DNA from 2 places in the Peribacillus sp. NPDC076916 genome. Region 2 is predicted to be linked to the other one. Evidence: predicted binding sites of a transcription regulator. Region 2 holds the regulator's gene; the other holds the start of a gene.
The links. The regulator Rex, encoded in region 2, represses fermentation and respiration genes when NADH is low (regulators of the CRP and FNR family bind a similar motif). The targets are predictions, from matches to a motif close to TTGTGAAATATTTCACAA.

Region 1 (3,431 bases), on a different contig from region 2:
AGAGTATAGCATTGGAACGGTAAATACGATTTTACCTTTCCAAAGTGTGAACAACCAGTTGAAGATCTTAACACCAGTCGGGACGGCAATTGCCATCGTGGTAATCGAGAAGATACCATTAACCATTGCACCGTGACCCATTGTATAGAAATGGTGAGCCCATACAATGAAAGATAGTGTAGAAATAGCTACCATGGAGATAACCATCGAATTATACCCGTACAGGTTACGACGTGCAAATGTCGAAATGATTTCACTGTAAATACCGAAAGCTGGAAGAATTACTATATAAACTTCAGGATGTCCCCAAACCCAGAACAAGTTCGCCCAAAGCATATCGCTACCGCCATTGGCCATCGTAAAGAATTGAGTTCCGAATAGACGATCCATTGTCATCAACGCAAGTGCCACTGTCAATACAGGGAAAGCGAAAACGATGATGAAGTTTGTGATCAAGATAGACCATGTGAACATTGGCATTTTCATTAAGTTCATGCCAGGTGCTCTCATTTTCAAGATGGTTACGATAAAGTTGATACCAGTCATTAATGTACCAATACCAGCGATTTGAATTGCAATCGCGTAATAGTTCGAACCTACTGATTCACTGAAATCGTTACTTGCCAGCGGGAAGTAAGATGTCCAGCCTGCATCAGGAGAACCACCGACTACGAAAGAGATGTTAAATAGCATTGCCCCCATGAAGAATAACCAGAAGCTTACTGCGTTCAGACGTGGGAATGCTACGTCACGCGCTCCAATTTGTAATGGTGTAACAATGTTCATTAACCCAATGATAAATGGCATAGCCATGAACAGGATCATGACGACCCCGTGTGTTGTAAATACCTCATTATAATGCTGTCCATCCAAAAGACCGTTATCTGGAATAGCCGTTTGAGCACGCATCATAAGAGCATCGACGCCACCACGGAAAAGCATAAGCAGTGCTGACAAGATGTACATGATACCAATACGTTTATGGTCAACCGTTGTTAACCACTCACGCCATAAGTAACCCCATTTTTTAAAATAGGTAATTCCGGCAACAACCGCAATCATGGTTAAACCAATGGCAACCATGGATGCATAAATCGCAGGACTTGGATGAGGTACGGCAAATCGATCAAAGTAATCCATACTTTTGTGACTCCTTTCAGGAAAATATTCCTTATCTTGTAAACCTAGTTGTTTTATCGAACGAAATTAATTCTTAGTGATCATGATTCATGTTGCTGTGTTCTGAATGTTCCTCGTGTGAATCCTTGGAATCATTTTCTTCAGTATCAGAAGATCCGTGGTCATGACCAGCATTTTCCCCTTCAGGAGCTGGTGAGAACTCTAAGTGAGTTCCAGTGTAAGTGGATTGTCCCACATGACCAGGTTTTAATAATTCATTGAATTTTTCCTCAGTAATCGGTTTAGCAGTAGCTTTAATTTCATCTACCCACTTATCGTAATCTTTTGCTGACAATGCATTAACATTGAACGTTTGCTGAGCAAAACCTGAACCACTGAAGTTTGAATTTCGACCCATATATTCACCTGGTACATCAGCTGCTAAGTGCAACGTATTAACCATGTCCGACATCGCGTATTTTTGTCCTCCAAGTTGTGGAATCCAGAAACTTGAGATTGGACCGAATGAGTAAAGTTTAAATTCAATTGGTCGGTTAGTCGGTATAAACAGATAGTTGACCGTTTCGATATCTTCTTCCGGATAACTAAAATGCCATTTCCAGTTGGAAGATGAAGCGTAGATAACTAAAGGTTCTTGATCTCCGTACCCTTTAGGTGTTGCCTCAACTTCATTTGTTGTTTTAACAGTAACAACGGATAGGAAAGCGACGATCAAAATCGGGATTGCAACCCAAATTATTTCAAGAACCTTACTTCCTTCAATATGAGGTGGTTCATAATCATCACGCTGTTTGGAAGCACGATATTTCATTATCATGACGATATACAGTACCATAACGACAAGGACGACAAAGGACATTGTCCATATCGAAATCATAATAACATCTGCTTGTGTTGCAGCTACTGGCCCTTTAGGGTCCAAGACCATTAATGGGTTATCGCAACCGGTTAGCACAGTGGCAATTGTAAAAAGTATAGTTAATAGAGCCCATTTTATTTTCATAGTACTACCCCTTTCTTACATAATAAAATTCCAATTGGTAATTATTCGGACAAAGTGTTACCATGTTCACAAACCCCGACATACCAATATTAATCCCAAGTGTAAAAAAAGACAATATAAAGTGACATCTGTCACATAAAGTTCAATAAAGAGCAGTAAGAAGATGGTAAATGAACAGAAATGTTCGAAAATCTCCAGCAAATGAAATATAATAATTGTTTAATAAATTACCTTTGGATAATTCACTTATCCGTACAGGATTGCAGATAATACCGGTCACTTTCCGTTTAATATTACTCTAGTATAATGAAATAAAATCTTCACATTATATTCACCACTTATATTGCCTCAAAACTTCTAAAGAATATGAATTATATTACCTATCCTGTTAATTAGTTATCTTTCGTTGAAAAACATGATTTATAGCGGATTTTTTTCACTCGGCCATGGAAGCTGATAAATGGTAGCCGCCTTGTACACGATGTTTTTATCATGCTTCAATACCCTTATGATCCAACACTGGTCAATATTATATATATATAAGGAAACAACGTGTGTGAAATGTAATTGTGTTTTTTCTCCTCCCAATACTTTTTGCCTTTTCAGTATTCCTAAACAGCCGTTTAACATTAGTCGTGGGCGAAGTAATTCTAGTGTCCGTCAAACTTGTTACAACTGGTCAAGTTGTTTATCAATCAATATCAGCGGACTGGACCAAAACCATTTTACAAAAAAGTACATTTGGTGGTTCAATTAACTCCGGATTTTGGAAGCTCACTACTCAAAAATCAACGACATCGCTTTTGTATCTTCAGGGAAAAACACATAAAAAAACCACAAAAAAAGGACTTTTTAAAAGTGTCCTTTTCTCGTGGATATAGTTCAAAATGCAAAGTGAAAACTTCCTGAAGTTCAGGCAGTTTGGTTTGAATACCCAAGCACATCGTTAGTATTTCAAATACAAAGGATTACTTGAAATATTTTTTGTACATGACGAGTGCACATATTGATTGTATTAAAAAGCCAGCTGGTAATTAATTCTCGTTCCCTGTAAAATGAAAGCGCATTCAATCATTCGGATCATGTTGACTCAAATTCTTTAGAAAGAAGAACAACTGGTTATGTTCAACCATGCTAGTAAATCTGATGATAGAATGCAAGTTCATTATGCTATATTCCTCGTTTTAGTTACTGAATTCTGTACTTCTTTTTGTTTGAGTGTTAGCCTTTGTTTTCATTTTTATGATTTTAGTCGTTTCCGGTACAATTCTTTTACCTTTATGTGTTT
Region 2 (3,431 bases):
TATTGTTGGGGTACCCATTTTCATGCTTATCGGGTCTTCTACCGGAATGCCGGCCGATGAACTCGAAGTGAAGTCTGCAGCATATTGGATAGTTTTCAGTTTTCTCGCTGCTTTATTCTTGATTCTTTTTTTAATGAAAAAAGATATGAGGGAACAGTTGGACACGAGAAATCAAACTACCGTCCCGATGTCCATATTATGGGCAGTTGCAGGAGTGTTCATGGCTCTTTTTGCACAAAGCATTGCCGGCAGCATTGAACAAATGCTTGGGGTGGAGTCTGAATCTGAAAATACGCAGCAACTTATTTCACTCATTTATAAAGTCCCCATGGTCATTTTCGTCACTTCAGTAATTGGACCTATATTGGAAGAATTAATTTTCCGGAAAATCATTTTCGGGTCACTTCATAAACGCTTTAACTTCTTTATTTCAGCTTTAATCAGCTCAGTTATTTTCGGCTTGGCGCATGGTGAATTTGAACATCTTCTATTATATACGGCAATGGGCTTCACCTTTGCTTTCCTTTATGCGAAAACAGGTCGCATTCTCGTTTCCATGAGCGCTCATATTGCAATGAATACGCTTGTTATCATCCTTCAAGTGGTATATCGGGAGGATATTGAGAAGATGCTAGATACTGCACAGGCCTTCATCGGAGGTTTATTATGAAACGTCAATCACCATTATTTATGGGCATCATCTATGCTGGCTTAGGAGCTCTTTTTACCGCTATCGCGATTCAAACCGTCAATTCTTCCGGATGGGGACTCTTTGCCTACATACTTGTCCTTATTGCAACTCTTGATTTTGGATCGGGATTACGCATGATCATGCTGCACTTTAAGATTAAAGCTGCACAAAAAAATAAGAAAAAATAAAAAAACGCTGCAATGATGCAGCGTTTTTTTCATTCCTCCAATGCGGCTTCTTCCACTACAGGATAATGTTTCAGGAAGTAGATGAGCGACTGAAGCTCCACGGCCAGGTCAATGTGGTGAACCCTTATGGATGGAGGCACAGTCAGCCGTGCAGGTGTGAAATTCAATATTCCTTTTATATCAGCTTTGACTAGACGATCGGTTATCGTCTGGGCTACCTGTGCTGGCACTGTCAAAATAGCCGCAGTAATATTATTTTCCTGCAATAATGTATCGATTTGATCCATATGATAGATGGGCACATCAGCTATTCGCTTACCGACCTTTTCTTCAGAAACCTCGAAAGCCATTTCAATTTTTGTATTATTATTTTTCATGAAATTGTAATTTAAAAAAGCGGTTCCTAAATTTCCTACCCCGATTAAAGCGACTTTGGTCAATTCATCTTGATCTAGTGTTTTTCTAAAGAAGGATAATAAGTAATTGACATTGTAGCCGTAGCCTTTTTTCCCAAGCGCGCCAAAGTAGGAAAAATCACGGCGAATTGTGGCAGAATCCACTTTTACAGCTTCACTTAGCTCTGCCGAGGAAACTCTTTGTTTGCCTGAGGAATGTAAGTTCTTTAAAAATCGATAATACAATGGCAACCTTTTGGCTGTCGCCTGCGGTATCTTTGGGTCATGGTTCATTGTTCTTCCCCGCTTTCACACATGCTTTTCAACTTAATCTCTATCTGTTTGCTTTACTTGCCTTTTATAATCGCTACTGGACACTCCGCCTGTTTTCTCCACTAAGAATGTAGGCCCGATCACCATTCCCTTATCAATGGCCTTACACATGTCATAAACAGTCAAGGCAGTCACGGATGCAGCTGTTAACGCTTCCATTTCCACACCTGTACTCCCTTTTGTCTTAGCTTCCGTTTCAATCGTAAGCCTATATCCTTGTTCTTCTTTTTCCCAATCAAAGGCTATATTGACCCCTTGCAGAGCAATGGGATGGCACATCGGAATTATATTGGATGTATTCTTGCTGGCCATTATTCCTGCAACTTGCGCAACAGCCAGTACATCACCTTTTTTCATTTTATGGTTCGTGACCAATTCATATATTTCATCATTCAATAAAATGCTCGATTGAGCTATTGCCGTCCGGGTTGTTTCAGGCTTAGCACTCACATCGACCATTTTGGCCCTGCCCTGTTCATTAAAATGCGTTAAGTCTCCCATTTAAGTAACCCCTCCTAAATCATACACTATTATTCCACTTTATGTAACAGCTTTTGTTTAAGCTTGGAACCAAGCTGTTGCCGATAATAACTAAAATACGTTACACTAACAATAATCAATTGAGGTGAAATCTATGATTTTATTACAAATCAATCAACTATCGAAATATTATGGAGCTGAACTTATTTTATCAAATATGAAGCTCGAAGTTCAAAATAAAGATCGAATTGCACTTGTCGGCCGAAATGGCGCCGGTAAATCCACTCTGCTTAAAATCATAGCCGGGCAGCTTTCCCATGATGGCGGTGAGATAATCAAACCAAAAGGCGTCACAATCGGCTATATGGCCCAGGATACGGGATTGGAATCCGAACTGACCATTTGGGATGAGATGCTGACTGTATTCACCGACCTTATAGAGCAAGAAAAGGACTTGCGTCGCCTTGAGGCTGATATGGCCAGACCTGACATCTTTGAAAACGAAACAATTTACCAAAAAGTGCTGAATGAATACGACACTTTGATGGTGGAATTCAAAGAGAAGGGCGGCTATCAATATGAGGCGGATATCCGTTCCGTATTGCATGGACTTCAGTTTGCTGACTTTGACTATTCTACCCCCATTTCCACTTTAAGCGGTGGACAAAAAACAAGGCTTGCATTAGGGAAACTGCTTTTAAGGAAACCGGACATATTGATTCTGGATGAGCCGACGAACCATCTGGATATCGAAACCCTCTCTTGGCTTGAACAATATTTACAAAGCTACCAGGGAGCTGTCCTTATTGTTTCACATGACCGTTATTTTTTAGATAAAGTAGTAAACCTCGTATATGAGATTTCCCGGAATAACATGAAAAAATACCATGGTAATTATAGTTCTTACCTAGAGGGAAAAGCGGAAGATTATGAGCGGGACATGAAGCTGTTCGAGAAGCAACAAGGGGAAATTGAAAAGCTTCGCGACTTTGTCCAACGTAATATCACCAGGGCTTCCACGACGAAAAGAGCACAAAGCAGACGCAAACAGCTCGAAAGGATGGATGTATTGGACAAGCCGCAAGGTGATGAAAAATCCGCGAATTTTTCTTTCCAGATTGAAAAGCAAAGTGGAAATGAAGTACTTCAACTCCAGGACTTGGCTATTGGATACGAAGGGGAAACGGTATCAAAGAATATAAATTCCCGGATGACTAAAGGGGAAAGCATAGCACTTGTTGGCCCAAATGGAGTTGGAAAATCAACTTTATTGAAAACGATCATTTCTAAGCTGCCTGCACTTTCTGGTGGTTTCCGTTTTGGAACGAACGTAGAAGTCAGCTA

Region 1: a site for Rex is predicted at 2,263-2,280, ahead of qoxA (cytochrome aa3 quinol oxidase subunit II). Genes of this name have one in related genera too.

Annotation. Positions count from the first base shown of each region.
Region 1 covers NZ_JBNNIU010000005.1:257,795-261,225, forward strand. The annotation lists gene qoxB (cytochrome aa3 quinol oxidase subunit I) at 1-1,140, opposite strand, end outside; gene qoxA (cytochrome aa3 quinol oxidase subunit II) at 1,214-2,143, opposite strand; gene ACQKFG_RS17960 (hypothetical protein) at 3,328-3,431, opposite strand, start outside.
Region 2 covers NZ_JBNNIU010000017.1:62,740-66,170, forward strand. The annotation lists gene ACQKFG_RS25760 (CPBP family intramembrane glutamic endopeptidase) at 1-670, shown strand, start outside; gene ACQKFG_RS25765 (YdiK family protein) at 667-879, shown strand; gene ACQKFG_RS25770 (redox-sensing transcriptional repressor Rex) at 909-1,568, opposite strand; gene moaC (cyclic pyranopterin monophosphate synthase MoaC) at 1,602-2,108, opposite strand; gene ACQKFG_RS25780 (ATP-binding cassette domain-containing protein) at 2,242-3,431, shown strand, end outside.